One region of the Oceanobacter sp. 4_MG-2023 genome, then DNA from elsewhere that is predicted to be linked to it. Evidence: predicted binding sites of a transcription regulator. Region 1 holds the regulator's gene; each other region holds the start of a gene.
The links. Region 1 encodes FNR, which switches genes on or off when oxygen is low (the NO sensors DNR and NnrR bind a similar motif). Its sites were predicted from a motif close to TTGATNTANATCAA; they were not measured.

Region 1 (10,991 bases):
AGCCGGGCGGTAAGAGCCTTGGCCGAGAGTGAACAACGTATCCGGGTCATCACCGATACCGTGCCGGCGCTGATTGGGTATGTCGACAAGAACCTCAGTATTATGTTTTCCAACCGTGCCTATGAAACCTGGTACGGTTATGAGCGCGAAGATATCCTCGGCCGCCGCATGGAAGAGATTATCCAGCCGGAGCAGATGCGGCGCTTGCGGCCTTATATCGAACGGGCGCTCAGTGGGCGCAGTGTGAATTTTGAAATCACCGATCCCGCTCCGGATGGTGAAATCCGCCATGTGGTCAAAAACTATGTGCCGGAAATCGACAGTCAGGGAGAGGTGCAGGGGTTTTATGTGCTGATTCAGGATATTACTGAAATCCGCCGGACTTCCGAGGCACTGACCCAGGCCTATCAACATCTGGAGCAACGGGTCGAAGACCGCACCAAGGAGCTGACGGAGCTGAATGGCCAGCTGCTGCAGGAAATCGAAGAGCGGGTGCAAATGGAGCATCGCTTGCGGGATGCCAAGCAGGAAGCCGAAAAAGCCAACCACAGCAAAACCAAATTCCTCGCCGCGGCCAGCCATGACCTGTTGCAGCCGATGAATGCTGCGCGGCTGTTTTGTGCTTCCTTGATGGAACACAATCTGGATGAGCGTACCCGGCAACTGGTGTTTTCGCTGAATTATTCACTCGAAGATGTCGAAAGTCTGCTGGCGGCGCTGGTGGATATTTCCAAGCTGGATGCCGGGGTCGTCAAACCCGATATTACGGCTTTCAGTGCCGGGGACCTGTTGGGGAATCTGGCCAATGAATATCGTACGCTGGCAGCGGATTCCGGGCTGGCGTTTGAGTTTGTCGCCACTTCGGCGGTGATCCTGACCGACTCACAGTTGTTAGCCCGTATTCTGCGTAACTTCCTGACCAATTCCGTGCGTTATACCCGTGAGGGCAAGATTTCTCTCGGTTGTCGCCGTCGTCCACAAGGGCTGGAAATACAGGTCTGGGATTCCGGTGTGGGGATTGCCGAAGACAAGCTGGAGGAGATATTCCTTGAGTTTAATCGCGGCAGCCAGAAAGACACGGCGCGGGACAAGGGTCTGGGTTTGGGGTTGGCGATCGTGGATAAAATGTCCGGTATTCTGGGGCATCCGATCAAGGTGCAGTCCCGACTTGGCTTTGGCTCCTGTTTTTCGGTATTGGTGCCTTATGGTCGCCGCCAGCTGTCCCGCAAGGCAACCACACCGGGATTGGCCTTGTTGGGCAATCAGCAATTTCGGGGACGCCGGGCGCTGGTGATTGATAATGAAGCATCGATCTGTCAGGCCATGGCGGTGTTGCTCAGTGGCTGGGGTTTTGAGGTGATCACCGCGCGTAGCTACGAAGAACTGTTGGTGCAACAACCAGAGCTGGATGCCGGTATTGATTTGATTCTCGCCGATTATCATCTCGACAATGGCGTCACCGGGCTGGATGTGGTTCGGCAGATGCGTACCGATCTGGGGCTGGATGCGCCGGTGCTGATGATTACGGCCAATTACACCAATGTGCTGAAACAGGAAGTGCGGGAGCTGGGCTATCGTTTGATGAACAAGCCGGTACGCCCGGCGAAACTCAAAGCCATGATCCATCATATGATTCATCAGGCCATTGTGGTGTAAATCACGGATTCCAGCTTCCAGCCGGTTTCTGGATCAGAACAGCGGCCAACCTCGTCTCTTGTTATAACGGGGTATCGTAACGAATGGCGGTGATTTCCCATTCCCGGGTTGCTTCTTCTGTTTTGATGAACACATCATCACCGACTGACTTCCCCAGACACGCTCTGACAACCGGCGCATTAACAGAGGCATAATGCTTTTTGCCGTAGATTTCATCCGGGCCAACGATACGGAAAAGCAAGGTGTTATCCTCTTCGTCCATCAGGGTAACCCAGGCACCAAAATAGGCCTTGCCTTCCTGACTGGGGTGGTATTCGCTGACCCGTACAGCGTCCAGCCGTTTTCTAAGATAGCGCACCCGGCGGTCAATCTCTCGCAGCCGTTTTTTGTTGTACTGATAGTCGGCATTTTCAGAACGGTCGCCCAGACTCGCTGCCCAGGTCACTTTTTTGGTGACTTCCGGGCGTTCAGTTCGCCAGAGATAATCCAGCTCCTGCTCCAGTTCTGCATACCCCTCAGGGGTGATGATATTGGTATCCATGGTTCTCCCTTGAAGGTTGGGTGCGCTGTCTGGTGAGGAGCTGCCCAGGGGCCGGACGCGCCTTTAATCGATGGTGACGATATCGAGCCGGGTGGCCAGGTGCGTCTGGTCTTGTTGTTGTTGCAAATTGACAAAATCAAACAGATTGAGATCGCCGAGCTGGGAGGGGGCGATATTGCAGATGGCAGCAAAGATATTCTCGCTGCGGCCTGGTTGTACCCTTTCCCATTCGGTCAGCATATTCTTGATGTTCTGGCGCTGCATGTTGTCCTGGGAGCCGCACAGGTTACAAGGGATGATTGGGAACTCCATGGCGGTCGAATAAGCCTGGATGTCTTTTTCCTTGCAGTAGGCCAGCGGACGGATCAGAACGTGCTTTTTATCGTCGCTGAGCAGCTTGGGTGGCATGGCTTTGAGTTTGCCGCCGTAAAACATGTTCAGGAATAAGGTTTCAATGATGTCGTCGCGATGATGGCCCAGGGCGATTTTATTGGCACCAATTTTTTCAGCAAAGCCGTAGAGGGTGCCGCGACGCAGGCGGGAGCACAGGCCGCAGGTGGTTTTTCCTTCCGGCACCAGATCCATGACCACGCTGTACGTGTCTTTTTCAACAATATGGTAGGGAATATCCAGTTTGCCCAGATACTCGGGTAACACGTGTTCGGGGAAGCCGGGCTGTTTCTGGTCCATATTGACGGCAATCAGCTCAAAGTTGACCGGGGCGCTTTTTTTCAGGCTGATCAGGATATCGAGCATGGTGTAGGAGTCTTTGCCGCCCGACAGGCATACCATGATCCGGTCACCTTCTTCGATCATGCAATAGTCTTCAATCGCCTTGCCAACGTTTCGGCGCAAACGTTTATGAAGTTTGTTGAATTCGGTGCGTGCTTTGCGATCAATGACATCGGCGGTCATGCTGGAAAACTCCTGAGCATTCTGGGGCGGAACACTGGCTAAAAATCAGGCGGCGAATTCTAGCGAATAGATTGGCTGGCGTCAGTAACTGTTGCCAGCCAATAACAACGCGGTGGCCGGTTAGCGGGTTCAGGGATGAAACTGGGCACAGAAACAAGGATATAAGGGGTTTTTGCCGTTACCGCTGAGAAGGGTAACGGCACGCTGTGCGGGATTATTCCGCTGGCGTTTTCTCGTCACATTCAATTTGTGGGTTCAGTCCGGCCATTTCATACAGGCTGTTCATGTCCAGAACGATGATTTCCTTGCTCTGGGTTTCGATCAGGGCATTTTTCTGGAAACGGGTGAATACCCGACTGATGGTTTCTACCGCGAGGCCAAGGTAGTTGCTGATGTCGACCCGCGACATGGGCAGGCGGAAGTGGGTGGCACTGAAACCGCGTCGAGCGTAACGGTTGGAGATATCCAGCAAAAACGAGGCTACACGTTCTTCGGCGTTCTTTTTGCTCAACAGCAACATCATGTTCTGGTCGTGACGAATTTCGTTGCCCATGGTGCGCATCAGCTGTTTGCGCAGGTCGGGGAGTTCGTCAGTCAGGTTTTCCAGCTGATGAACCGGAATTTCACAGACGGTGGTGGTTTCCAGCGCTTTGGCGGTGAGAGGGTAATCACCGGCATCGTAACCGGCCAGACCAATCAGTTCGCTGGCGAGATGAAAGCCAGTGATCTGTTCTTCGCCATTACTGGCCAGGGTGTAGGTTTTCAGGGCACCGGTACGTACCGCAAACACGGACTGGAATTCATCCCCTTGCTGGAATAACAGCTGGCCTTTTTGAATGGGCCGGCCGCGGCGAATGATATCGTCCAGTCGCTCCATATCTGTGTCACTGAGCGAGAGTGGCAGACACAGTGCGTTCAGGGAGCAAGTCTGGCAGTGGGGTTGATTACCGCGCAAGGGAGGGTGCGCAGGCTGTGCAGCTTGGTTTGTTTTCATTGAGCTCACCGTGTCGGGTTTTCCGTTATGTAGGGAAGAACCGTGTTCCATTAATTTTCGTATGGTCTTAGCTCGACGAGTGGCTGTCAAGACATTGGTCAAGGTATTGAGTCAAGGTATTGTCAACGGATGATCAGTCGCTGATCAATAACGACCCTGGCTACTATAACCAGATGGCTGCTGCAGTCCAAACGCCGTAACCAATCAGTAACAGTCCGGCAATGATACGGCTAAGGCTGTGACTGAGTAATCGGCTCAGGCTGGTGGCGGCGAGGCCACTGGCGAACAGGGCAGGCAGTGTGCCAAGGCCAAAGCAGAACATGGTCAGTGCCCCTTTGAGGGGATCACCATTGGCGGCGACCCAGCTCAAAGTGCTGTATACCAGTCCGCAAGGGAGCCAGCCCCATAGCAGTCCAAGGCGAAAGCGACTGCTGATCGAATATTGTGTCATCAAGGGGCGGGTAGCAGGCTGCAGCCTTTGCCATAGATATTGGCCAACTTGTTCGATACGGGTGAGCCAGCTTGCCCAGCGGGCAACGTAGAGCCCCATCAGCACCAGCAGTATGGCGGCCAGTGTACGTAATGCCAGCATCAGTACATCATTCAGTTGTTGTAGCCATAAGCCAAGCAGCGAGACGAGCAGGCCGGCAAAGGCGTAACTGGTGATACGACCGCTGTTAAAAGCCAGTGCTGTCAGTAGCGGTTGTTGTTGTGAGCGGGTGCCAATGGCGGCGGCAATGCCGCCACACATTACCAGGCAGTGACTGGAGCCAAACAGGCCCAGCAACAGGGCGGTTAACAGGGAGAGTGGTTCAATCACAATGGGTTTTTATCGGTTGCCGTGGTATGGGGTGCTGGTGTTGTGTCGGTTGCTGCGGGTTGGGTGCTTGCGGGATCGTCATCGTCATCAAAGAGAATTCTGTGAGCCGGAGATTCCATATCATCAAACTGGCCGCTGCGCACTGCCCAGAAAAAAATCAGCGTGGCAATGCTGATCAGGACGATCGAAAGTGGAACAAGTATGTAGATAATATCCATGTTATGTCCATCAAACCAAGCGAGTGGAAGCCATTATAATCTGGCCTTGTGGCTGAGTGTGCTAATTGTGACCGGATACATCCGGTTTGGTCGTCCGGGATAGTCGCAGCGCATTACTGACCACCAAAAGCGAACTGAATGACATGCCAATGGCTGCGGCCCAGGGAGGAATATAACCTGCCGCTGCCACTGGCAAGGCCAGCAGATTATACAGCAGCGCCCAAGCGATATTCTGGTAGATCACCTGGCGGGTACGGCTGGCGGTGTCCAGAGCCTGTAATACACAGTCCAGGCGGCCGCTGGTGACCAGGGCATCGGCGCTGGTTTTGGCCAGGTCCGTGGCGTCACTGACGGCAATGGCAATGTCGGCCCCAGCCAGTACCGGGACATCGTTGATGCCATCGCCAATCATTAATACACGTTCTCCCTGCTGTTGCCACAGGCGTACCTGTTGTAGCTTCTGTTCGGGTGACAAGCCGATCTGGACGTCGTCAATACCCAGCTGTGTTGCCAGTTGTTGACCTGAGGCGCCGGGGTCGCCGGTGAGCAAGGCTGTTTTGATTTTGCGTTGGCGCAGGCCCTGGGTCAGGCTGGTGGCGGATTTTCGGACGCTGTCCCCGAGCCTGATCCAGGCTGCAGCCTGATCGTCGACACTGAGCAGCAGCCATTGCCCTTCCTGATGGTTCAACTGACTGGTATCCAGTGAGGAGTGGTCAGGCAAGGCAAAGTCGGGGCGGCCAAAGCGGACGGCATATGACTGTTCTGCTGTTGGCTGCCATTGCCCCTGAATGCCAGCCCCGGTGTGTTGCTGGACCTCGGTGACGGTGTCGGGACGAATCCGGCGAAAAGCGCGAGCAATCGGGTGACTGCTGGATTTTTCCAGTCCGGCGGTAATGGCGAGTACCTGGTCGCTGTCCAGTTCCCCCGCCAGAACGACGTCTTCAATGGTGAGCTTGCCTTGGGTGAGGGTGCCGGTTTTATCGAATACTACCCGGTCGATGGTCGGGAGGGATTCCAGTACGTGGCCTTTGCTGATGAGTAATCCGGCCTCTCGTAGCGCGCCGGTGGCCGCTGTCAGCGCCGTTGGTGTTGCCAGCGACAAGGCGCAAGGGCAGGTGACGACCAGTACCGACAAGGCGATAAAAAAGGCGTGATCGTTACCCTGTTGCCACCAAAACAGAAAAACAGCCGACGAAATCAGCAAGACGGCGGCAACAAAACGACTGGCAATCCGATCGGCGATCAGGGCTATTCGGGGTTTTTCCTGCTGTGCCCGATCCATCAGGCGAACAATGGTCGACAGCTGGGCTTCCGCTCCGGTGGCTGTGACCTGCATGATAATCGGGCTTTCGATATTGATGGTGCCGCCAATCAGGTGATCCTGATTACGTTTGGTGACGGGCAGGTATTCGCCCGTCAGGGCAGCTTCGTCGACGGAGCTGCGACCCTGGATCACAACGCCGTCGGCAGGAATGGCATGACCGGGCTTGATCAGCAGCAAATCTCCCAGTCTGACTTCTTCGCTGGCAATAACCGTTTCGGTGGCGTTTGGGGTGTCGTCACTGAGTTTCAGAGCGACGTTGGGCAGCAGCGTCAGCAGGTTGTTACCGGATTTTCCCATGCGATGACGGGCGCGCATTTCCAGAAAGCGGCCCAGCAGCAAAAAGAAGGTGAACATGCAGACGGAGTCAAAATAGACCTCTTTGCCCTGGTTGAACGTGCTCCAGATGCTGGCACAAAATGCCAGGGCAATCGCGAGGGAAACCGGTACATCCATGGTCAGGTGGCGGGTTTTGAGGTCCCGGATTGAGGCTTCAAAAAAAGGCCAGGCTGCGTACAGCACCACAGGTAATGTCAGTAACATGGAGGCCAGGCGCATAAAAAATTCGTATTGCGGCACCATGCCCACATACAGAGGGACGGCCAGCATCATTACCTGCATCATGCCGATGCCAGCAACCGCCAGACGGCGGATGCTGCGCTTGCCTTCGACATGACGTTGCTGTTCGGCAGCGGTTGCAGAAAAAGGGGAGGCGCGGTAACCAAGGCGGTAAATTTGTTCGATCAGACTGGAAACCGGTATTTTCTCTGGTTCCCAGCGTACCACCAGGCGGTGGTTGGACAGATTGAGGACGGCCTGGTCAACGCCGGGCAGCGCATTCAGACGGTGTTCGATTAACCAGGCGCAGGCTGCACAACTGATACCATCGATCACCAGGGTGGCTTCTGCCATACCATTGTCCAGCCGGGCAACAAAACGTTGCTGCATGGCCTCGCTGTCGTATAGCGCCAGTGATTCCCGTGCTTGCAGTTCATGGTCGTCCAGTTCGGCGGGAGACAGTTCTGGCAGCGCGGTGCGGTGCTTGTAATAGTCTTTCAGGCCGCTGGCGACAATGGTTTCGGCAATGGCCTTGCAGCCCGGGCAACACATGGGCTGTGATTGACCATCAATCAGGGCTGACCAGCGTTTTTCGTCAGACGGGCTGACGTTTTCACCACAGTGAAAGCACCGGGTGTTATTGGCATGCTCTGTCATTGGGCGTTCAGTTGTACGACCTTGCTGTATTCCAGCTGTTCTGTGGAGCGTATCCGCCAGCCCTGATCCGGGCTTTGTAACCAGACATAACGCCGGGATGGCAGTTGTATATCGGCGGCGGCAATATAAAGCCCGGGCTCTGTGCGCTGCAGAATGATTTCAAGATCCCGCTCTTGCAGGGTTGGGTGGATCAGTTCCAGCAATAAGGTATCTGGCTCCTGTTCCAGCTGGCCGTCGAGAACCAGGCGGGCTTCATGATTGGCAAACACCAGACTGCTACGGATCTGCAGACGGCTGGCCTGATGGTCCATTTCGACATTTTCGGTATAGCTGACACCGTCTTTATAGTAGCTGTCGCTTACCAGTGAATCCTTGCTGCTGACCGCCAGGGTAATCATGACAACACCCCAGCAAACGGTAACGGCAGGAATTCCGGCAACCAGCCACATCAATGGCTCTTTGTACCAGGGTTGGGCTGGCTGGGTATCTGATTTCATAGTGCTCTCTGGGTCTGGACTGCTGGCAGGGTCTGTTTGGGTATGGTATTGCTTTTGAGTTCCACTGCCCGAAAAAAAAGCCGCCCAAGTGTAACCACTTGGACGGCGACTCTCTAGCAACTTTGTCATTCCTGTTGTCCGATCAATGGCAGAATTGGATGCAGTTGATCTAACAACAGGCTTTTGGAGTGACATTGCTGCGCCAGAATGGATTTTCTGGCGCAAGCCGATAGTCGCCTGATGGCTGACTAGGTTCTTGGTGCGATAAAGCGGCTTTCTTCACGGGCGACTTCTTCGCCGCTTTGTTGGTCTACCACAATAAACTCAATATTGGTTTTACTGGATGGTAATTTGGCGATTGCTGGGTCAATTTCAAGGTTGACGGAGATCTCGCGCAATTCGTTAACCCGAATGTTGTAGGTGTCTGGAGCATCCATGGTGGCGTTTGGCAGCCCTTCAACCTTGAGGAGATAGGTACGCGGTTGCTGCGACATATTCATCATTTTCAGGGTGTAGCTATTGGTGACGGTATCGTTCGGTGTAACGCGGTACAAGCTGCCGCGATCCCGGGCAATATCCAGTTCAAACGGCACCCGACTGGCAATGGCATAGACAAAGGCTCCCATCATCACCAACAACATAAAGGCATAACCCAGCAGTCTGGGGCGCATAAGGTGCGTTTTTTGGCCTTCCAGCTCATTTTCGGTGGTATAGCGTATCAACCCCTTGGGTTTGTTCAGCTTGTCCATAATGGAGTCGCAGGCGTCGATACAGAGCGCACAGCCAATACACTGGTATTGCAGACCATCACGAATATCAATGCCGGTGGGGCAGACCTGAACACAGAGGGAGCAGTCGACACAATCGCCCAGCTGGCTGGTGTCGGTCTCTTGCTTGGCTTTTTTGGTGCGTCTGCCCCGTGGCTCGCCACGGTTCAGGTCGTAGGATACGGCGAGAGTATCGGCATCGTACATAACAGACTGGAAACGAGCGTAAGGACACATGTAGATACACACTTGTTCACGCATCCAGCCAGCATTAATGTAGGTAGCCAGGGTGAAAAATGCGATCCAGAATATTTCCCAGCCATTGAGGTCGGCTGACAACATATCCGGTATCAATTCACGGATAGGAGAGAAGTAGCCAACAAAGGTGACCCCGGTAGCCAGTGCAACAAAGAGCCAGAGGGTGTGCTTGAGTGCTTTTTTACGCATTGTGCTGGGGGACATATTGCCCTTGTCCATCTTGATACGCTGGTTACGGCTGCCTTCAACCCGTTCTTCTATCCACATGAACAGGAACGACCAGGCTGACTGGGGGCAGGTGTAGCCACACCAGACCCTTCCTGCCAGGTTGGTGATGGTAAAGAGGCCAAAGGCTGCAATGATCAGTGCGAAGGACAACAGAATAAAATCCTGGGGCCAGAAGGTAACACCAAAGATATTGAATTGGCGTGCGGGCAAGTCGAAATAGACGGCCTGGCGACCGCCCCAGTTAATCCATACGGTGCCGTAGTATCCTAGCATTAATGCCCATAGGCTGTAGGTTCTCAGTTTCTGGAAAAAACCGATAATTTCCCGGACATATATTTTTTCACGCTTGGCGTACATGCTCTCGGTTTTCGGCGTGACGTCTTTGACAGGGATGTTACTCATGGCAGCTAATCACCTTGGTTGCTTGTGTTGGCTGGCGTAGCAGGTGGCGCCTCAAACGGGCACCTTCGGGAGCGTCAGCAAATCTATATAATGGTGTGATTATATAGTTCGTATACGGTTGATATATCTAAAAAAAGCGGCCAATGGCCGCTTTTTTCCTGTTCATTGTCACAACTCAACATCGTGTTGGTGTGAGAGGCTGGTTGCGACAATCATGAATCACTGGTGAGACAGTGAATACACGTAGGTAGCCAGCAGATGAATTTTGGCATCTGCATTGTCACCAAGGATTTCCTTGTGAGCTGGCATATTACCGTTACGACCATGACGCAAAGTCATTTCAATCTGTTTACTGGAACCACCATATAACCAGATTTCGTCGGTCAGGTTTGGCGCACCCATCATCTGGTTACCTTTACCATCAGCGCCGTGACAAATGGCACAGTTTTGCATGAACTTGGGCGCTGCTGCTTCCACCAGCGTTTCATCATGCTTCAGGCCGGACAGGCTACGTACATAGCTGACCATTTCGGTAACCCCTTCCTCGCCCAGAATCGCGATCCAGGCAGGCATGGCACCCTGGCGACCATTGGTAATGGTCTGGGTGATTTGTGCTGGAGCTCCACCGTACAACCAGTCATTGTCGGTCAGGTTGGGGAAGCCCAGTGCACCTTTGGCACCACTGCCGTGACAGACCGAGCAGTTGCTTTTGAACAGGCGTTGACCAGTTTGCAATGCATCATCGTTATGGATCAGTTCCTCAATCGGGGTCGATGAGTACTGGGCATAAAGAGGTGCAATTTCTTTCTCAAACGCCTGGACTTCGGCTTTCCACTGGTTTTCCTGGCTCCAGGCCACTTCTTGCCCGTCAACAGTAACGGTGAGGAAGCCCTTGTAGTTACCCAGGCCAAAAGAAGCCAGGTAGCCGAGACCAAAAATAATGGTGCCCCAGAACATGAACACCCACCAGCGAGGCAGAGGGTTATCAATTTCTTCAATGCCGTCGTAGCTATGACCGGTGGTCTGGTCGGTTTCTTCTTTGCGCATGCCGCGACTGGTGTACGTGATCAGCACACCACAGCTAATAATGGATCCCAATATGATGACGGAAATCCATACTTGCCAGAAAGTACTTAACATAATTACTTGCTCCGATCTT
Region 2 (10,991 bases), on a different contig from region 1:
GTTGCATGGCTTACGTGGATTTAAATCCGGTGAGAGCGAAAATTGCCGCGACGCTTGAAACCTCCGATCACACATCCGTTAGCCGTCGAATCAATGACGCAACAACGACGGTAAATACCGATGCCATCGAACGGCAATCTTCCGGGCTTTTGCCATTTGTTGGCCATCCGAAACAACATTCACCCGTGGGTATCCAGATGCCATTGAGTGACTATCTGGCGTTAGTTGATGCAACCGGGCGGATAGCTCGCGGCGATAAACGTGGCGCGATTGATACAAGCGTATCGCCGATCCTCAGCCGAATTGGCCTGGATGACAAGCAGTGGCTGACCATTAGTCAGCAATTCGAGCAGTGCTTCACAACCTTTGTTGGTAGCGAATCCAATGTTCGTTCTGCCTGCGAACGACTCGGTTACAAACGGCCGACCGGGATAGCATCTGCCAGGAAGCTGTTGGCGGGCTGATCCGGATCACTCACCGCGAATTTCCCAAGCCAGGTACGACGATCAGAGACATACTCTGAGGCTTGATCACGCGCAACGATCAAGATTTATCCTTTTTATCACTAGTTCGCCCTGCCAATGACCACCAAAAACAGGCAGATTAGTCTGGCAAAGCCTGAAGTGGGATACCGCAGCTTGAAAATAAAAATGGGTGCCCCAATTTATTCCTCCCAATCTATTCCGGTGTCCCAATTTCAGCCAATTTCACCGGAAAATAAAAGTGGATGTCCTAGTTAAAAAGATGTCCCTGACCAGAGTGGCTCAGGGCAAGCCGGTCATCAGTAGTTTGATCCCGTAGGACATAGAAAAAACGGCGGTAAAACCGATTAAATACAGCAGTAAAAACCATTGCCAGGATTTGAGCCTGGCTATCTTGTTTTTAATAGTGGTTACATCCATTAATAACCCTCCTGATAATCTTCTACCTTGCCGGAAAATACCCGGTAACCCCATAAGGTATAAAGGCAAATCAGCGGGATAAAAATACACACGCCGGGTAATAAAAAGTACAGGCTGCTGTCGGGGGATGCTGCTGCCATAAAGGTTAGCTGGCCCGGTATCAGATAGGGAAACAGACCAACAACCAATCCGGCAAAGCTGAGCAAAAAGATGATGGCGGCACACCAGAAGGGACGGCTTTCGTGTTGGTGGTTGTGCAGGCCTCGCCAGGCGAATAATGCTGCCAAAAAGGTCAGTATCGGCAGTGGCGACAACAATAAAAAGTGGTTATCGGTAAACCAGCGATCCCTTATAGCTGGCTGGCTGATTACGGTCCATAAACTCACTGCCACCATGGCGAACAGGGTGGTCATCAGCAGGTATTTTCCCAGTTTGGCGGCGTGTTGCTGAATCTGGCCACGACTTTTCATATAGAGATAGCAGGCGGCTAATAAAGCGTAACCTGCCATAACCGCAAAGCCCGTCAATACCGAAAAGGGTGTTAGCCAATGCAGGCTCGACAGGCTGTGACTACCTGCTGGAATACCTTGCACCAGAGAGCCTAGCAGCATGCCCTGGCAAAAAGCGGCAATGGCAGAACCGGCGCTGAAGGCAAAATCCCAATAGGGTCGCGAGGTGTCGGATTTGAAACGATATTCAAACGCCACTCCCCGGAAAATCAGCGCAAACAACATCAGCATAATCGGCAGGTAAAATACCGTGGTAATCGCGGCATAGGCAGCAGGGAAGGCTGCAAATAGCATGACGCCGCCAAATACCAGCCAGGTTTCATTACCGTCCCAGACGTGTGAGATGGAGCGCATCAGGTGATCACGTTCACCATCCTGATCAAACCAGGGGTAGAGAATGCCGATCCCCAGGTCAAAGCCATCCAGCAACACATACATAAAGATGGAAAATCCCAATAACAGAAAATAGAACAAGGCCAGATCCATTATTTTGCTCCTCGTTCTTGTTGGTTCAGGTTTTTGACCCAGGCGAGGGCATAGCCGGGGGCATCCATACCAATCAACTGTTCTTCCAGTGCGTTCATGGTGGGTGGGCCTTTTTTAATCAATTTGCGCATGAAGTAGAGGTAAACACCCAGCAGGGAGGTATAGATCAACACAAACATGATCAGCGTGAACAACACCCGCTCGGCTGGTAGTGGCGATACGATGTCTGAGGTACGCACCAGGTTATAAACAATCCAGGGCTGGCGACCGACTTCCACCACGTACCAGCCAGCGAGCACCGCAATCACTCCACTGGGAGTAAACAGCGTTACCAGTGCCAGAAAGGGTTTGCTCTCAAACAAGCGCTCCTTGCGACGTAAAGCCAGCGCCAGCAGGGCAATACAGATCATGCCGAAGCCAATACCGACCATTACCCGGAATGACCAGAACACCAGTGGTACGTTGGGACGATCTGCTGCCGGTACGGCTTTCAGGCCTTGCAGCGCGCCATCCCAGCTATGGGTCAACAGCAGGCTGCCAAGGTTTGGAATCGCAATTTCATAATCGTTGGATTCGGTGGCCATGTTCGGCATGGCAAACAGCAGTAGTGGTACGTTGTTTTCTTCCGCAGGCCAAATGCCCTCAATCGCCGCCAGCTTGGTTGGCTGGTGCTCCTTGACGTTCAAGCCGTGCATATCACCCACCCATGCTTGTAATGGCGTCAAGACCAGAGCGAACCACATGCACATGGACAAGCCTTTGCGGGCGAAGGGAATATGCTGTTTTTTTAACAGGTAGTAAGCACTGATACCGGCGACCACAAAGGTGGCGGTGATCAACGAGGCCATCAGCATATGCATCAGGCGGTAGGGCATGGAGGGGTTGAAGATGACTTCCATCCAGTTGGCCACCTCAAAGTGGCCATCGACAATGATGTAACCGGCAGGGGTTTGCATCCAGGAGTTGGCAACAATAATCCAGAATGCGGAAAACCAGGTGCCGACCATCACCACCGTGGTGGCAAAGAAGTGCAGTTTGCGGCCAACCCGCTGCCAGCCAAATAGCATCACTCCAAGAAAACCGGCTTCCATAAAAAAGGCCGTTAGCACTTCATAAGCCATTAATGGCCCTAATACTGCGCCAGTCATTTCCGAAAACCTGGAAAAATTGGTGCCGAATTCATAGGATAAAACAATACCGGATACGACGCCCATACCAAAGGTAATGGCAAAGGGTTTTATCCAGAATTTGGCCAGTTGCAAGTAATAAGGGTTGTGGGTTTTTAACCATAAACCTTCCCAGATAGCAATTAATGTGGCCAGGCCAATAGTAATGCTGGGGAAGATAATATGAAAGCTCACCGTAAAGGCGAACTGCAATCTGGATAATAGAGCGACGTCGAGATCCATAGCCATTCCAATAGTGTTAAACCAGAGCTTTTAATATTTTATAAAAAACAAAAGCCGTGAATGATAAAAATGATTGATCAAGTCGTCCGCTAGTTGGCCTTGTTGCTGGCCAGCGTGCGCATTTTCTGGATGGCCAAAGGAAATAATGCCAAACCAGCAATGCTGAACAGTGCGATGACTTCCGTCATGAAAAATCCAGTATTCATTTTGCTTTCTCCAAAAACAGATAAAATTTTGAGATAGATCAAGAAATATGATTTGCTTACAAGCAATCGATAGGCCAATTTTTATTGGTTTTTATCTTGTTGATTTTTAAGGATAAAAATTAATTTTTGTGTGAACTGTAAAGTAAGTTTACGATTGTTTGTTGTGGTGGTGTAAGCGAGGTTGACAGTTTGAAGCTCTCATTGATGTTTGAAATCGCCATGTTGGTCTCCAGTGTTTGCGGTTTTTTGGTCGCGGCCTGGCTACTCTGGCGTGCTCGCAAACAAAGCGACCTGCAAGCCTTGGCTGGTTTTGCCATCATGATGGCGGTGTGGTGTTTTGGCCATGTGGTGCTGTTTCATGGTTATGAACGTATTGGTATTTATATAATTTTGGCCAATCCACTGATGCCTACTTTTTTCCTGCACTTTGCGATTCGGTTTGTAAACTCCGGTGCTGCCAGAGAAGATAAACTTGATCGTCTTTATCAAACGGTTCCCTGGTTTTATGCCACCAGTATTGCCGTGGTACTACAAAGCTGGTGGGTGGGTGCCGGAGATTCTATTGGCACCTTGGATATCCGTTACTTTTTTGTCTTTACCGACGTGGGTGTCTGGAATTTATCTTATACCGTACTGATCGGTATACTGGCACACGCAGTATTATTGTTTGGCTGGTATCGTCATTCGGGTAATAAAAAGCGATCGATTCTGGCGATGTTTGGTGTAGGAGCCTGGGGGCTGCTACTGGCTACCAGCTTTGTTTTTCCTTCTTTTGGCATCAGCTGGTTTCCCTATCCGATGTTGCTGCTGCCTACCTACTTGCTGCTGCTGGTGTATGCCGTGGTGCGTTATCAGATTCTGTCGGTCAATGCTTTTGCCAACCGGGCACTGTTGTGGGTGTCCATGATGTTGGTGATTCTGTGTCTGATTGCGGTGATCGGGGTGGTGTCCGGACGTATCGGTTTACAGGCATTGGCGAACGTGCCCAGTTGGCAACTGTGGTTGTATTCGTTGCTGGTATTGGTGGTGGCTGCATTTATCTATCAGCCGTTAAGCCGGATGGTATCGCGGTTGATTTATCCGGGGGCTTCGCTGAATGAAACTGTGCTGGAGACTTGGTCAACCCGGTTAAAGGAAGCGGAAGACTGGTCTCAGCTGGTCAGTCTGGGTGAGCAGTTGCTCTCACAACAAATACGCCACAAGGTCGCTATCCAGCTGGATAAGCCGGTTCCGATGGAGCCATCCCAACACACTGCGCTGGCGCTGCGGCTATCACGATCAGCGTCTGGCTGGCATTTTGTGTTGGTGGGTTGGGACGATGCCAGCCCTGGTATGCGTCTGACGGCGGAAGTGTTTGCCTCGCTGTTCTCGACCAGTTGTGGTTTGTTGGAGCATTCGCTGGCGCTGGCGGCGGCGGAGCGTAAACGGCTGGATGAACAGCACCTGGTCGAGCTGGGTAGCCTGTCGGCAGCGATGGCGCATGAGTTGCGTAATCCCCTGAATATCATTGCGATGGCGGCTTATGATGCACCTGCTGCCACCCGCCAGCATATTCAAACCCAGCTTAAGAGAGCAGACCGGCTGGTCAGCGATATGCTGGTGTATTCCGGCGGTCTGACTCTGCAAATCAGCGTTATCCCCTTGCGGGCGTTAGTGGCGAATGTCTTGGCGCAAGCTCCGTCCGACGGAGTGGTGTGTGAGCTGAAAATTGCCGAGACACTTGAGCTGGAAGGGGACCCGCAACGACTGCAGCAGGTGTTTATTAACCTGATCGATAATGCCCTGTCGTTCCTGCGTAATGCGGCCGATGGCCACTTGTGTATCGAGGCTGAGAAAGAGGGGCAATATCTGCTGGTGCGCGTTCACAACAACGGGCCGGAAGTGGATGCCGGACTGCAAGGGGATGCCCTGTTTCAGCCATTTGTCACTCGGCGGGCAGGCGGCAGTGGTCTGGGGTTGGCGATTGTGCGGCGTATTGTCGATGCCCATCAAGGCCAGATTTATCACCGCAAGGATAGCGATTGGCCGGTAACGTTTGATCTGCGGTTACCGTGCCGCCCGGCAACGGCATCTGCTGTCGAACCGGCTGCCGTGGTTACACAGAATAATGACTTTTTGCCAGAGCAACTTTTATGACACGTGCCAAGACACAACAACGCATATTACTGGTGGATGACGAGCCGGCATTTCGGGAGCTGGCCAGTCGCTGGTTGGCGAATCAGGGTTATCACGTCAAAACTGCCGTCAGCCTGGACGATGCCCGTCAGGCGCTGGTGTCGTTTGAGGCTGACCTGGTGTTACTGGATTTATCCATGCCGCCGCTGTTTGACCCCCAGGTTACCCTGGCGGCGATGGCTGACTTTGACGGTCGGCCAGTGATTATTATCACCGGCCATGCCGATCGTGATCTGGCGCTGCAAGCGGTGGCGCAAGGAGCGTGGGATTTTATCGCCAAGCCGATTGATCCTGACATGCTGGCGGTGGTGGTGCGGCGGGCGCTGATCAAGACGACGCTGGAGCGAGAGCTGCAGCAGCTGAAACAGTCCAGCCAGCAGCCATCAGGGGCGGCGGCCTATCTGGGCCTTTCGGCCAGTGCACAAAAAGTGCGGGCCTTGATTGAGCGTATCGCGCCCACGGACGTGCGGGTGCTGGTCACCGGGCCATCAGGAACGGGCAAGGAAGTGATCTCGCGGGCATTACACGACCTGAGTCATCGCTCGGACAAGCCTTTTGTATCGGTGCATTGTGGAGCGATACCGGCCGACTTGCTGGAAAGTGAATTGTTTGGCTACGTCAAAGGCGCGTTTACCGGAGCCGAAAAAGACAAGGCCGGTTTGTTAAGCCTGGCCGATGGCGGCACATTGTTTCTGGATGAAATTGGTGAAATGCCATTGGCAATGCAGGTGAAGTTATTACGCGTGTTGCAGGAAGGCACGTTTTTCCCGGTGGGAGGGCGCGAGCAAAAACACATCGATATCCGGGTGGTCTCTGCCACCAATGCCGATTTGGCCGAAAAGGTACGCGGTGCTGAATTTCGCGAAGATCTGTATTACCGCATTAAAGGCGTCAATATAGAAACCCGGCCACTGTCGGAGCGACAGGAAGATGTACCGGTATTGCTGCAGGCATTCCTGTCGCGTTTGCAGCAACAGCAAGGTAAAAGCTGGCAGCTCAGCCCGGAGGCGATGCACTGGTTCCGGAGCCAGACCTGGCCTGGTAATGTTCGGGAATTAAGGAATGCCCTCGAAAGCGTGGCGTCCATTTGCCCAGAGGGGCAAATCACCCTGGAGGATATTCAGCTGCTGTATCCTGCGACGGCAGGAGCGGTGGCCGGAAATCCAGCGTCCGCCATCGAGTGTGCGGTCGCTGAGGTGCCTCTCAGTGAAGCGAGCCTGGATGAGCAGGTCAGGGCGCTGGAGATCCGACTGATCGGGCAGGCGCTGTTGCAATGTAGCGGCAACCGTACCCGGGCCGCCCGGCAATTGGGTATCTCCCGGCAAGGGTTAATCAAGAAAATAGAACGTTATGGGCTATAGGCCTGCGGCTGGTGACGTTGCCATCAGGCTGACTTGACCTGATCGTGCCAGTCTGATCGGGCAAAAATCACCCCTTCAACGGCGAGGACATTGCCGTTACTGCTATAGACGCCATGGCCTTTTTCCGTGACATGGTTCATCTGGCCGCTGGTATGAAACAGCCGATAGTTCAGTTCAAAGCTGCGGCGCTGTGACAGGGCTTCCTGTACCTGCTGCCAGACGTAGTCGACGTCCGCCGGATGAATCAGCCTGCCATAACTTTTCTGAGTCATTCTGACCAGATCGTCGGCACTGTACCCTGTCAGGGCCAGACAGCCTTCGCTGACGTATTCCATGGTCCAGTCGCGGTCGTTACGAGAGCGGTAAATCATTGTTGGCAGGCGCGACACCAGAGCATTGAGGCCACGCTGGGTCGCACGGTTTTGCTGGTCTTCCTGCTCCTGAAGAGAGATATCACACAGGGTGGCAGAATATTGCCGGGTCTTTGGTGATTGCGGCCCCAGGGTTTGCAGGCGTAATTCACACCAGAGTGGCTGCCGGTCCGGGCTGGCGAGGCGTAACTTGAGCGGCGGATACGGACCACTGGCAGTCAGGTCGCTGCTGCCGTTAAGCAGCTGTAGCCAGGCGGCACGATCCTGCGGGTGCAGAAAATCAGCCAGTGGTTGGTTCAGGCTGCTCGTAATGGTGTGGCCACTCAGTTGCTGCCAGGCCTGGTTGGCGTAGGTCAGGCGTCCGAGCTGGTCGAGCTGCAAGACGGCATCGCTCAGGCTGTCGAGCAACTGTTGCAGATCGGTCGTCGCAGACTCCGCGTGCCGCAATGATCGGGACTGACGGCGCAGCCAGCTCACAGCGTCAGGCTCACGGCATCCGGATGCTGGTGTACCCAGGCAGCCAGCTCCAGCCGCGAATGCAGATTCAGTTTACGCAGCAGGCTTTTGACATAGACCTTGACGGTGCCGTCGCTGATCCCCAGTTCGCGGGCAATCAGTTTGTTGTTCAGCCCTTGGGCAATCAGGGTCAGGGTCTGGCGCTCTCGTGCTGTCAGATCAACGCCGCCCGGGAGCCGTGTGTCGGATTCGGTGGTGGCAGGGCTGATATCCTGGTCGCCTGGCCCTGGTTGCCGGAAGGCTTGAGCCAGCAGGGTGACGCTGTGATTGTTGAGGGCGACTTCGCCACTTAACACCCCGTCCAGCTGGGACAGCATGTCGTCGGGGGCGGTGTCTTTCATCAGATAGCCATCGGCACCACTGCTGAGGGCTTCAAACAGGTCGCTGTCATGCTCGGAGGCAGTAATCACCACCACCTTGGTATCGATCTCGTGCTGGCGAATCTGACGAAGTAAATCGAGGCCGCTGATTGCTGGCATATTGAGGTCGAGCAGTACCAGCTGTGGCCGATGTTGCGCCAGCACGGCCAGCAGGTCGCCACCGTGTTCGAGGTCGGCGGCAACGCTGAATTGGTCGCTGTCGTTCAGCAGCTGGACAACACCACGGCGAAACAATGGGTGGTCATCAACCACCACCACACGGGCGGCAGCCTGGGGGATGGATGAGTGGCCGGGTGGACTACCAGGTGTCATACCGGATGACGGAGTCATAATGCTATTTCCGAAAGGATGGTTCAGCCAGGCGGTCGTGTCGGGCCTGAGTGAGTGGATGGGTCAGTGGCAGCTGCAAGCGGACACAAGTACCGCTGGGCTGGCGGGAACCGATCGTCAGGCTGGCACCGATACGCTGTGCCCGCTCCTGCATGATCTGTAGCCCGAAGCTGCCATTGTTGGCGGCTGCCTGAATGCCGCGCCCATTATCTTCTATCGCACAAACCAGTGTGCCGTCCGCTTCCTGATAGAGACGAATACGGGCATGACTGGCATGAGCGTGGCGCACCAGATTACACACAGATTCCCGCACAATATAGAGCAACTGGGTGGCCTGGTGGTCATCCAGAGGCAGATTTTCGCAACGATTATCCAGCTCAAACACCAGTGCTGAACGCTCTTCAAATTCTTCTACCAGCTGATTGAGCTCATTACCGAGTTCACTGGCCAACGTTGACAGGCGGGAAGTTGCAATCAGTTCCCGGGTCTGGCGATAGGCAAACAGACATTGCTCGGAGAGGTCCTGGGCTTCAGGTAACAAAGCTGACAGTTCGGCACTGTTATCGCAGCGTTTGGCCAAGCGGGCACTGCTCATGCGCAGGTATCCCAGTACCTGGGCGACAGAGTCATGTAATTCGGCGGCGTGCCACTGGCGCTCATCTTTCAGTGCTTGTTGCAGCCGTTGTTGCTGTTGCTGCCAGCCATTCAGGCCACGACACAGTTGCTCGCCGAGCAGCGACAGGCATTGCTCCAGCGATTCCTGGTCTCGGGATTTGATATGTTGTCCGTTCACCAGTAACCAGGCTGTCCCTTGTTTCAGGGTCAGGGATTGCATCCGGTGGCCAGCAGGCAACAGCACATGAACAGGGTCGCTAACCGGAGTGATCTCCGCGCTATTGGCCAGCATGACGCAGCGGTAACCGTTGTCCTGGCTACCGGGTAACCACAGTGCTTGCAGCAGGCTGTCGGGGCGGGTCGGATGAAACTGCTGTTGCAACCAGGATTGTAGTGGCACCAGCAGTGTGGCCAGTTCGGTTGCCGGCTGAGTGCAGCTGGAGATATCACAAGCGAGATCAGGCAGCAGGCGCTGGGTAAATTCCGGTGCATCGGCAGGCACAGGTCGGGGAGTGATGTAACGGCTTTGTTGTGATGAAATCACCCATTCCAACAAGCGCTGCAGTCGGCCAGATATTGGCTGGGCCATGCCATTCGATTGAATCACTGTCATCGAATTTCCCTCCGATTATGGTCCCGGCCGCGACGTGATCGACGACCAGAGAATACCTTTGGGCAAGACAGGTAGCAGGTGCTGTGCCAGTTTCGATATTTTGGCTGATATTTGTCCCGTTATATCCCCCTTGATAAGGAATATTCTCAAGTGAGTATCCCTTCCTGAGTATTGAGACCAACAATCCCTTGAGTAAATATTTTTAACCGAAGGGAAACAGCAACACCCGCTCTGTTTCCACCATTTGTTAACCAGGCTTTGTGTATGTCTGACGGCGAATATGCACCAGAGTGACTCCGGACGGCCGGAATTGCACTGGGTTGACGCACAGAATGACGTGAGAGCCAGCAGGAGTTGTTATGGCGTTTGCTTTGCAACCACAGACTCAATCCCGGATTCCAGACCATTGTCGCCGTTATCGGCTGTGTGGCCAGATGGTGTTGCGATTGCTGTTACGACCAGGGGATACCCTGATACTGAGCGGCAGCGACCCACTGCAAGGCGTCGAGATCATTCGTTGTGATGACGTGTCAGCGCCGGCGCTGACCGCCAACGATAGCACCCTGGCGCTGACACCGGTTGTGGCCGACGGCACCCTGAGTCTGCTGGAGCAGGGCGACAGCCGCTCGCTGCAGGCTCGTCAGCAGTTGCAAGACTGGCAGGTGGCCGGGCATCTGAGTGATGTGCTGAGCATCCCTGCCGAGACCATCATGGCCGGCTGCACCTTGACCGCGCAACGGGAACAGACCCTGGTGGTGGTGGCCCCGGCGGCCCCGATGGCGGTGGATAGCCAGATTGCCCCCGGAGAAGTGGAAATTGGCCACGGCAGCACGCGATTTGCGGGTAACCTGCCGGAACCGTTGGCACCACCGGTACAGGATTTACATATTCCCGACAGCACAGCCCGGGCCTATACCGTCAAGGCCGGGCAATGGATTCAGGTGATTGATGTCGAGGGCAAGCAAAGCTCCGATTTTATCGCCTTTGACCTGGACGCTGTAGAAGCCGCCAGACGTGGTGAAATATCTCCGCATGACATTCCCATGCTGGATGCTGTGGCGACCCGTACCATGATGGGGCATAGCTTGCCGACGCCGGGTCTGCACTCGCGTTTTTAT
Region 3 (10,991 bases), on a different contig from region 1:
TGACTTAACCGCCGCCAAGGCAACATCGAGACCGTAAACCATTCATCAAAAACAGCCCAACAGCCACGGGCAACAGACAACCCAGCCAACAAAAACTGCGCAAAGAATACCACTGAGTGGCAATAAAATGTTAGCTGAGAGAAACCCCTGCGTGTGGCCTTCCATTCTTCCACGCCAAAGCTCCTTGATAAAAAACACGCCATAATGACCCGTTCACCACTGGCCAGCGAATGTTCCCCAGGCTGGCAACGCAGTCAGAATCCAGATCCCAATCAACACCTCACACCACTCATACCGGTTTTATCTGAATTCATGTTATTCTCCTGACCAACCTGTGGCTGTATTGTTAAAAATTCTTCAGCTGTATCAAGTTGAGAACAACGCCAAAAACAGACGCTGATGCCACAGCATCCGACCAGACAAGTCCCACACCGCCCAGAGACATTCCTGTTGACAGTATGAGTACCAAAAAAAAGCCAAAAGCCGCCAGCTCGACCATCGCCTTGAACAAACGGGCTCGCCATGACTATTTCCTTGAAGACAAGCAAGAAGCTGGAGTGATGCTCAGCGGCTGGGAAGTCAAAGCACTGCGAGAAGGCAAGTGCCAGCTACTGGATTCATACGTCACCTTCCACAAAGGCGAAGTGTGGCTCACCGGCGCACTGATTACGCCGCTGAACCAGGCATCCAGCCACATCATTGCGGAACCCAGACGAGAGCGCAAACTGCTGCTCCACGCCCGTGAAATCGAACGGCTGGAGCAAAAAGTACTGGCCAAAGGCTATACCTGCGTCTGCACCGCCCTTTACTGGAAAGGCCATCGCGTCAAGGCCGAAATCGCCCTGGCCAAAGGCAAACAGTCCCACGACAAACGCGCCGCCAGCAAGGACCGCGACTGGGCCAAACAAAAAGAACGCATCATGAAACACTCGGTACGCTGATTTATCCTGTTTTCCAGGTACTGGTTCGATAGGTACTTGGCAAAACCCACGGATAGACGTATAGTTCCGCTCTTGCTACGCGAAATACTGCGTTGCCACAACAGTCAGAACATTACCTGCAAGGGAACCTGGCCGATAAAAAAGCCTATGGGTTTCTGACTGGACAGAAGGGCTGTTGCCCTGGGCTCACAAGCCTGAACAACACCGATTTTGGGGATGATCCGGATTCGACGTTGATTACAAAGCTAGTGGTGCATGCCGAGAGGGTAAGACGATCTCGTAAATCAAACGTTTTACATTTATATAGTCGCAAACGACGAAAACTACGCACTAGCTGCTTAATTGCAGCTTACCTCTGAACCCCGGTGCCTATAACAGGGGGACGAGGGCTAAGCCCTATAGGATCGCTTGGATGCTTCGCTCGGAGTTGAAGAGTTAAAACCAATCGAGCTCGTTCTGAACGCCCTGCCCCTCGGGCCGTGACGAACTAAATGAATAGAGACGGCTAAGCATGTAGATCTCCTAGTGGAGGATTGGCGGACGCGGGTTCAACTCCCGCCATCTCCACCAAATACGAAACCCCAACTGTTATCAGTTGGGGTTTTTTATTGCCTGTACCCCGCGCTACAGGTCCTATGAGGAAGGCCCAGAGCCTTTACGATAAAAAATGACCACTACCAAACACCTTATTCAGAGCTAAGCAGTTTGCACAAAATATAACCCCTACGGAAAGAGTTTGTGCGGATCAGCCAACCAGAAAAAGGCAATACAAGCCCAAGCATCAGATCTCCGGCTCATGCTTGTGATTTCATGATTGCAATAGCCTTCCACGCAGCATAGCCATTGTCTTTGAATCTGACCTGTATCAAGACTGCCTTACTGGCCGGCGTTATCCTGAATGCAGTCACCAAGGAGATTTACATGCCGATAGAAGCCCATGACCTGCACCACGATTTTCCAGAGTTGAGTGAACAGATTCGTGATTTGAAGATGAATGACCGTCATTTCGCCAAGCTGTTCGAAGAATACGATGTGCTGGACAAGGAAATACGCCATATAGAAGAACAAAAAGAAGCTGCTTCTGATGAACGTCTTGAAACGCTGAAGGTGCGTCGTGTTGCACTGAAAGATGAGCTTTACACCATGCTGAATCAGGCCGTTGATAACGCCTGATAGTGCTGGCCCGCTCCCCGACTCTGACTGACGTATCTCTCAGTCTCCGACTAACGCCTCGCTCTTGCGGGGCGTTTTTGATGGTGACCCCAAACCAGATACAAAATACCGGATGGCAGGCTTTTGCTGATACCTGTGGCTGCGCGCTTTATAAATAACGCCAAAATGCACTTTAACTTAACAAGCCGTCTCTCCGCCAGCATCGCAGCCTGACGGCTTGCCTGAATGATGGTCCGATGCATCCGGTTCCTCTTGAATGGGAGTGTCGGAAGTGTCCGGTTGTCGGGCAAGCGCTTTCAGGCGTTTGCGCGCCGCTCGCCGTGCAGCAAAGAAAGCCGACAACATCTGGCCACACTCTGCCGCCATCACACCACTCTCAATCTGGAAGGTATGGTTAAAGACAGGATTAGCGGCTAGCGGTATGGCACTGTGAACCGCACCGGATTTCGGTTCAGATGCCCCATACACCAGACGTTCGATACGGCTGTGAACCAACAAGCCATAACACATGGTGCAGGGTTCCAGGGTAACGTACAGGCAAGCACCACTGAGCCGGTAGTTACCAATGGTGGCGGCAGCTTCGCGTATTGCCAGCATTTCGGCATGGGCACTGGGGTCAAGATCGGTAATCTGGCGATTACGTCCACGACCAATCACCTGACCATGCAGCACAACCACGGCACCGACCGGTACTTCACCATCGTCAGCAGCGGTTTGCGCCAAGGCCAGCGCCAGAGTCATGGCTTCTTCATCACTGCTGATCAGCGATTGTGATGACATCGGCTTATGACTCACTGATTTTGCCTGCGGCTGTTATTTCTCTCACGACGGTTATTAAACCCATGGTTTGGCGTCTGTACTGTTAAAACAGGCAGCATGATACCCACTGCCTAATCGAAAGCCAGTACCGTTTTGATGCGCCGTTTTTCGTGTTCAATAATCCGTCTCAAGACGGTTTGTGCCAGCAAGCCTGTGATCGCGCCCACCATACCGGCAACCGTTGACAAGATGGCTTTGGAAATACCAGCCGCCATGGGTTTGGGGCTACCGGCACCGAGTTGCACCATGACATCAAATACTTCAATCATGCCTGTGACCGTCCCCAGCAAACCCAGCAGAGGACAAATAACAATAAACATCCGGATAGTAGTGAATCCTGCATCCAGCCCCATCGTCAAACTGGCCAGCAGTTCCTGATGAATCTGTCGAGAGATCCAGCTGTGTTTACAAGAACGGGAACACCATTCCTGCTGTGCAATGGCGCATCGTGCCGGGTGCACTGCCACCACATACAAGGTGCGTTCGATCAGGTACGCCCAGAGTAAAAAGATAACCGCCATAATGGGGTAAATCACTTCACCGCCGCGTTCCAGAAACAAGCTGATTTCTTCCATTAGCGCAGACTCCGGCATGCTATTGAAGTCATCAGCTTATCGTGTTGGCAAAACAAATAATCAGGTTGTTGGGCCAGGTTTGAAGTACATCAAACCTGGCGGACAATTCATCAGATCGTCATTCGTTTAATGAGGCAGTGTCATGTATCGGGCTTATTATCCGCCAGATTTTTTCACCGTAAAACCACGCCGGGTCAGCTCAGACATCAGCAAATCACGCTGCTCCCCCTGAATTTCAATAACACCATCCTTGAGTACACCACCAACGCCACATTTCTTTTTCAGCTCTTTGGCCAGTGTCTTAAGCTCGGCTCCGATCAGCGGCACTCCGGTCACCAGAGTCACAACCTTGCCACCACGCCCTTTGGTTTCTCGTGCCAGACGCACAATCCCGTCACCCTGGGGTTGCTCTGGCTCTCCGCAGCGACACTGTGCCACGGCTTCCCGACATGCGGGGCAGGTACGTCCAATTTCAGTGGAATAGACCAGTCCACCGCTGTTTTTTTGCTTGGCCATGTGATTCCTCATTGTTGCTACCGCAACGCTAAATCATTCACAGCCATTCGGCAAATCAACCTGCCGCAGAGCTGGCACTGCTCGATAACGTTGCCACAGGAAATGTCAGCATCACTTGGGTACCGACTCCCAACTCACTATCAATGGTCAAATCCCCACTATGATAAGCCATCACAATAGCGACCTCCGCCAACCCCAAGCCGTTTTCCGGCACTCCCCAATCCGCATGGATCCAGCTGTTCACCGCGGTAGCATCCATGCCCTCCCCGGTATCCCGGATGGATACACATACCGTGTCGTTCACGGTTTCGAGGCAAATGGTTATCTTGCCCGGATCACTTCCAAGGGCTTCACGGGCATTGGCAAGCAGCTGCCGAAATGCCAGACGAACCTGACTCTCAACACATTCAATTCCGGGGATAGGCGTTGTTTCAATTACCAGGTTGATACGTTCATTGAGCGACTGCTCCGCGACCACCTTCTGCATCAAGGCAGCCAGATCCAGGCTCTGTCGAGGCTCTGGGCTGGCCAGAACATGTAGTTCGTTGATTCTCCGGTGGACTTGCTCCAGATTGGTTCTGAGCCTGACCAGCTGGCCCGGAGGATGATCGCGACCATCGGATGCCAGCCATTGCTTCACTTGCTGCTCAGACTCGGCCAGTGGCTGATTGGATTCTTCTGTAATGGCCGCAACCAGATACCCCAACGATGCCATTTGCTGCGAGTGAGACAACAGTCGCTGGGTACGCTCCAGTTCATCAAAACGCTGCTGCAGCTGGCTCTTGCTGTTTTTTAACGCCCTGTTACAAGCCTGCATCTCATGTTCCAGCACTTGCTGCTCTTGACGGGCGTTTTGCTCCTCTTGCTGGCAACGCCGCAGCTCCGCTGCTGTAGACGTTAACAAGTAATTGATCTTGCCCGTTAATGCCTGCAATTCACACAGCCTTTCCTGACATGTCACCGGGGGCTGCTCAGTACAACCAGGGACAATCCCCTGGAGTTGCCGAATCAGCTCACCCAGCGGGCGAGTCAGTCGCTGATAGAAAATCACCACCAGCGCCAGCACCAGCAAAAGGTTGCGTACCACCTCCAGTGCCATGGTCATCGCTGCTCGTTCTCGAAACTCGGTATGAATTTCACGCTTATCAATCCAGACGGTCAAACTGCCTATTTTTTCAAAATGTGCTTCCACCAGATTATTGCCGAGCAGGTCGACTGTTTTTTCCAGCAAGTAAGGCTGCAGCAGATCATTTTTCAGATCATCAGCCGACAGTCCACGCCGCTGGCTATAACCAGACAAGTCATCGTCGACATACACTGACACAATGGAGCGATCCAGCATCAACCCTTCAAAAATCAGCTGAACGGCGGTGTTATGGTATTGCTGCAGTGCCAATGCCAGCTGATCGCTCTGATACACCAGCAAGGTATCCAGATTGGTCTGAAAACGTTCTTTTTCTATTAGATAATCGATGCGAATTTGTACTGCACTAAACAGCACACTGAGAACCAGGCTGCATATAAGAATGTAGCCTGTCAGTTTACTTGCTGCTGAAGGAAATTGAGGTATCACAGTTGCCATTGCCTGATTCCGCTGGTTCTACCTGAGTATAGCCGCCTCCGCTGCCGCTGTTTGGAGCGGACACTCGGCAAAAACGACACTGCATCACAACACTGGCCTGCTAATCCAGTGGCAAAGCACTGCGATCGACCACCTTACGCATTACAAAACTGGAATGAACACCGCTGACACCTTCAATACGAGTCAGCGTTCCAAGCAATAATTGCTGAAAGGCTTCCATATCACGGACAATAACCTTGAGTACATAGTCTGCCGACTGACCGGTAATCAGATAACACTCCAGTACTTCAGGGCAAGCATCCACCGCAGCCTCAAAGGTAGCAAATCGTTCCGGTGTATGTTTGTCCATATTAATATGTATCAACGCCAGCAAATCCAGGCCCAGTTTTCGGGAGCTGACATGAGCACGATACCCTTCAATCACGCCGCTGTCCTGCAATGCCTTGACCCGGCGAGAACAGGGCGAGGGAGACAAGCCAACCTGATCAGCCAGCTCCAGGTTCGACAAGGCTCCATGCTGCTGCAACAGCGCCAGAATACGCCGATCGGTACGATCCAGAACAACCAGGTCACGAGCAGATCGACTCATGCAAATCTCTCCATCAATATCTTTGAGGAAGCCGCAGAAAAAGCATCTTTTACCAAGCCTAAAAGCAACTCAGCAATTTATCACCAACAATTCAAGATATAGAACAATATTCACAAAAACAACCGTGCAAAACCACAACAATTAACAATCTTTCATCCCGTACTTCACTTTACACTGTACCCAGTTTCATCACAGCAATCTGAATACCAGTACGGAGCCACCATGAGTCATCATAAATACAGCAACCCGGACTTCAATCCGGAAAAATACCCGCGTTTTCCTGTTATCCGGAAAAGCGATCGCCGCTGGCCCAATGCGGAAATCAAGGCGGCTCCGCTGTGGTGCTCTGTCGACCTGCGTGATGGTAACCAGGCGTTGATTGAGCCCATGAACGTTAGCCAGAAACAGGCAATGTGGCACTTATTGGTCGATATGGGCTTCAAGGAAATTGAAGTCGGCTTCCCTGCTGCATCACAACCGGACTTCGACTTTGTCCGCTGGTTGATCGAAGAAAATCGTATTCCGGATGATGTCACGATCCAGGTGTTGGTACAGGCGCGTAATGATCTGATCGAACGCACCTACGAAGCCCTTGATGGTGTGCGCCGCGCCGTGGTGCACGTGTACAACTCAACCTCTCCGGTCCAGCGCCAGAAAGTCTTTAACCTCGACAAGGCCGGTATCATCGACATTGCCCGCAAAGGCGCTGCCAAGGTACAGCAAGTCGCACGGGACTATCCGGCAACAGACTGGACCTTCCAATATTCACCAGAAAGCTTTTCCGGTACGGAAGTCGACTTCGCCGTCGAGGTGTGTAATGCCGTCATTGATGTTTGGCAGCCCACTCCCGAGAAAAAAATCATCCTCAACCTTCCTGCCACGGTTGAATCGGCCATGCCCAATGTATTTGCTGATCAAATTGAATGGTTTTGTGATCATGTTGAAAAACGCGATAGCCTGTTAATCAGCATCCACACCCATAACGACCGGGGTTGTGCCGTAGCCGCAGCGGAAATGGCCATTCTGGCCGGAGCCGATCGTATAGAAGGCACCTTGCTGGGCAATGGTGAGCGCACCGGGAATATGGATATCGTTACCATGGCCATGAACCTCTATAGCCAGGGCATCGACCCGCAGTTGGATATCAGCATGGCTGACGACATTATCAGCACCGTCGAAGCCTGTACCAATATCAAGACCCATCCGCGCCACCCCTGGCTTGGAGAACTGGTATATACCGCTTTTTCCGGTAGCCACCAGGATGCCATCCGTAAATGCCTCGCCGTGCAAACAGCGAGTGAACACTGGGATGTCGCTTATTTGCCAATCAATCCGGAAGATATCGGTCGCAGCTACCAGTCTGTCATCCGGGTCAACAGCCAGTCGGGCAAAGGAGGAGCCAGTTATTTGCTTGAGCAGGAAATGGCCATCACCTTGCCACGCTGGGTACAGATTGAACTGGCCCAACCTGTGCAGGCATTGGCTGAACGCAGTGCCAGCGAACTGCAAACCGACGATATCGTCAGCTTGTTCCGCCGCACCTTTATGACCAGCCATGGCCAGTTGCAACTCGACAGCTACACCCTTGAAGGCAGTGGCAGCCAGACCGCCGTTCAGGCTTGCCTTAACGACGGCAGCAACCTGATCAGCTTGCACGGGCACGGCAACGGTGCGATCAGTGCCTTTACTGACGCCATCCACCGCGCATTAGGTGTGTCGGTCCAGATCGTGCAATTTGATGAGCAATCATCCGGTGAAGGTTCGGATGCCGGGGCTGTCGCCTTTATCCAGGCCAATATCAATGGCCAACGCTACACTGGCGCGGCAGAAGACGAAGACACATTAAGCGCCAGCATGAATGCCGTTTTGGCGGTGGTGAACCAGTCTATCGCCCAGTAGTCTTCGAGAGAACAGCATCGGTGCAAAACTAACGACTGCAAGGCTTGCACCGGTGCTGTTCTCTACTGTCTTTTGTATAACTAACTAACGTATCACCGACAGCCAATACCGCAACGTTATAAGATAAGCTCGCCCTGCCCTCAGCGTTTTACGCTTACAGCGGTATTTCCCGCCCGTTTTGCAAAAAAACCACCTGACAATTATGTCATTTTACTCAACACACTGTTTTTATAGACTTAAGTCGATACCGAAAGATGGTACTTAGCACGCATAAAGCCATACTATTTGGCACGTATTGGCATAAAAAAGACATGAAATACGCCAATCGGATATTACTCTTTATATAACCGGGACTTTTCTATGGCTACAGATTCACGCATGCTCTGCACGGCACTCTCTGATCGACTTATGTCTGCCGAAGACGCCGCCGCACTGATACCTGCTGGCAGCACCGTTGGCATGAGCGGCTTTACTGGCGCAGGTTACCCTAAAGCCATTCCTGCTGCTTTGGCTGATCGTATAGAAAAACTGAACAACGCTGGCGAAGAATTCCGCATCAACATCTGGACTGGCGCGTCAACCGCACCGGAACTGGATGGTAAGCTGGCGGCCGTCAACGGCATCAATATGCGTTTGCCTTTCCAATCAGATCCAATCTGCCGTGAAAAAATCAATAACGGCAGCATGGATTACATCGATATCCACCTGTCCGAAGTATCCCAGTACGCCTGGTCCGGCTTCCTTGGCAAAATGAACATTGCCGTCATCGAAGTCACTGGTGTACTTGAAGATGGTCGCCTGATCCCTTCCTCTGCGGTTGGTAACAACAAGACCTGGATCGAACAAGCTGACCACATCATTCTGGAAGTCAACAGCGCTCAAAGTGCTGGTCTGGAAGGCATGCACGATATCTACTACGGTACTGCCTTGCCGCCGAACCGCAAACCTATCCAGATCAGCAAGCCGACCGACCGTATTGGCAAGCATTATCTGGATTGCCCAACCGAGAAAGTCATTGCGGTTGTTGAAAGCCACGCTCCCGATCGCAATTCAGCGTTTAACCCACCAGATGAAATTTCGCGCCGCATTGCCGGCCATATCCTCGAATTCTTCGAGCAGGAAATTGCTCTGGGACGTATGCCGAAAGAATTGCTGCCAATCCAATCCGGTGTGGGCAACATTCCTAACGCCGTACTGGAAGGTCTTGATGCCGGCCCATTCAAACAGCTGACTGCTTTTACCGAAGTAATCCAGGACGGCATGCTGGCCATGCTGAAATCCGGCACTCTGGCAGCCGCATCTTCTACCGCTTTCTCACTCAGCCCGACCGCCATGGACGAGCTGAACAATAACATCGACTTCTACCGGGAACGGATCATCTTGCGTCAGCAAGACATCAGTAACCACCCGGAACTGATTCGTCGTTTGGGCGTGATCGCCATGAATGGCCTGATCGAAGCCGATATGTACGGCAACGTCAACTCTACCCACATTATGGGTAGCCGTATGATGAACGGTATTGGTGGTTCCGGTGACTTCGCCCGTAACGGTTATCTGTCGATTTTTGTAACGCCATCAACCGCCAAAAACGGTGCCATCTCTGCCATCGTGCCAATGGTTTCTCACGTTGACCACACGGAACACGACGTCAAGATTCTGGTTACCGAACACGGTCTGGCGGATTTGCGCGGTCTGTCTCCAAGACAGCGTGCACACGTCATTATAGAAAAATGTGCCGATCCAGCCTTCCGCCCAGCCTTGCGCGATTACTTTGATCGCGCCTGCGCCAGTGGTCGTGGCATGCATACTCCGCATTTGCTGGGTGAAGCATTAAGCTGGCACCAACGTTACGAAGAAACCGGCCATATGTAAGACGATGTAATATCGTTTTGATGGTTTCCAGCCATCAGGTGTCAGCTCCTGACCCTGATGGCTGATCTTCTTCAGATGCTGGCTATTCAGTTCTGATATCAAGCTTTCTATTCTTTTCCAGCCCTGCACTCAGACAGTCCCAACACCAGCCACAACACCAGTCACTATGACTGCAACCCCTTACCACCATCCCTGTGTGTCAGATCAACGTTATCGCTGTAACGACTGCCATTCCGACTCCGTCAACCAGCTTGCTTCTGGCAGCCCCAAAGATAACGCCAACCGAACCAGGCCGTGCAACCAGCTGCATGCATTCGCTTGTGGTATTTCGCCCAGCCGCGCCGCAGGGTGATTACTGAACCCCAGTACCTGACTGCTATCCAGATGCAGGCGACGACAATGCCCAATAAACACTTCCGGGCGCATATCACAGAAAACCAGACGCTGACGTACAATCTCGGGGAACAGACCACTGATAATTTGATCGTCAACCTGACAACCGGCTTCGGCTGAATCCCTGGCGTGGCGAAACCGGCCAGGCTCCAGCAAGTACACCAATGAATGTGGCCGTTGATGCTGTTGCAAGCGCTCACTGATCTGTAATGCCTGCTGCAAAGACTGATAACCACTGGCCACCAGCTGAATTTCCGCAGCACAATGCCCATGCAAACACACAGCCCCATGACTGACCAACTGCTCTGCCATCGCCGGTGTCATAATAGAGGCAACCGGGCCATCCGGAATGACTAGCTGCATCACCACTCCAGTCTCACCGTAGCAGCTCTTTAAAGCCGCCTGCGCAGTATTGCCATCCGGGATCAACAGCACCCGCATCTGATCGGCACTTTGCGACAACAAGAGTTCTGTCATTTCAGGAGCGGCAGGGTCATGACGACAAACCAGTGGCAAGCCAGCCCAGGGGGCGGCTTCATCATCCAGCTTTTGCCGACGGGCAAAGGCAATCGCCTGTAACACCGGCTCCAGTATGGCAAGACCGGCAGACTCGTGTGTCACCAGCATATTGA

Region 2: Q8W24_RS12470 (cytochrome ubiquinol oxidase subunit I) is a predicted target of FNR. The motif match lies at 3,541-3,554, and genes of this name have one in related genera.
Region 3: Q8W24_RS10225 (YdcH family protein) is a predicted target of FNR. The motif match lies at 1,797-1,810, and genes of this name have one in related genera.

Annotation. Positions count from the first base shown of each region.
Region 1 is NZ_JAUYVV010000005.1:53,995-64,985, reverse strand. Features, by position in the region: gene Q8W24_RS05615 (NahK/ErcS family hybrid sensor histidine kinase/response regulator) at 1-1,656, shown strand, start outside; gene greB (transcription elongation factor GreB) at 1,718-2,197, opposite strand; gene ttcA (tRNA 2-thiocytidine(32) synthetase TtcA) at 2,261-3,112, opposite strand; gene fnr (fumarate/nitrate reduction transcriptional regulator Fnr) at 3,327-4,106, opposite strand; gene Q8W24_RS05595 (sulfite exporter TauE/SafE family protein) at 4,270-4,926, opposite strand; gene ccoS (cbb3-type cytochrome oxidase assembly protein CcoS) at 4,923-5,144, opposite strand; gene Q8W24_RS05585 (heavy metal translocating P-type ATPase) at 5,206-7,680, opposite strand; gene Q8W24_RS05580 (FixH family protein) at 7,677-8,177, opposite strand; gene ccoG (cytochrome c oxidase accessory protein CcoG) at 8,426-9,832, opposite strand; gene ccoP (cytochrome-c oxidase, cbb3-type subunit III) at 10,052-10,972, opposite strand; gene Q8W24_RS05565 (cbb3-type cytochrome c oxidase subunit 3) at 10,975-10,991, opposite strand, start outside.
Region 2 is NZ_JAUYVV010000017.1:62,681-73,671, reverse strand. Features, by position in the region: partial or broken gene Q8W24_RS12480 (transposase) at 1-464, shown strand, start outside; gene cydB (cytochrome d ubiquinol oxidase subunit II) at 902-1,897, opposite strand; gene Q8W24_RS12470 (cytochrome ubiquinol oxidase subunit I) at 1,897-3,306, opposite strand; gene Q8W24_RS12465 (sensor histidine kinase) at 3,702-5,648, shown strand; gene Q8W24_RS12460 (sigma-54 dependent transcriptional regulator) at 5,645-7,048, shown strand; gene Q8W24_RS12455 (PAS domain-containing protein) at 7,072-7,896, opposite strand; gene Q8W24_RS12450 (response regulator) at 7,893-8,645, opposite strand; gene Q8W24_RS12445 (sensor histidine kinase) at 8,650-9,873, opposite strand; gene Q8W24_RS12440 (DUF1989 domain-containing protein) at 10,233-10,991, shown strand, end outside.
Region 3 is NZ_JAUYVV010000012.1:26,878-37,868, reverse strand. Features, by position in the region: gene smpB (SsrA-binding protein SmpB) at 459-941, shown strand; RNA gene ssrA (transfer-messenger RNA) at 1,154-1,511, shown strand; gene Q8W24_RS10225 (YdcH family protein) at 1,863-2,114, shown strand; partial or broken gene tadA (tRNA adenosine(34) deaminase TadA) at 2,409-2,894, opposite strand; gene Q8W24_RS10215 (MotA/TolQ/ExbB proton channel family protein) at 3,005-3,508, opposite strand; gene Q8W24_RS10210 (translation initiation factor Sui1) at 3,665-4,024, opposite strand; gene Q8W24_RS10205 (sensor histidine kinase) at 4,080-5,606, opposite strand; gene Q8W24_RS10200 (Lrp/AsnC family transcriptional regulator) at 5,707-6,195, opposite strand; gene Q8W24_RS10195 (2-isopropylmalate synthase) at 6,418-8,094, shown strand; gene Q8W24_RS10190 (acetyl-CoA hydrolase/transferase family protein) at 8,455-9,966, shown strand; gene Q8W24_RS10185 (hypothetical protein) at 10,177-10,991, opposite strand, start outside.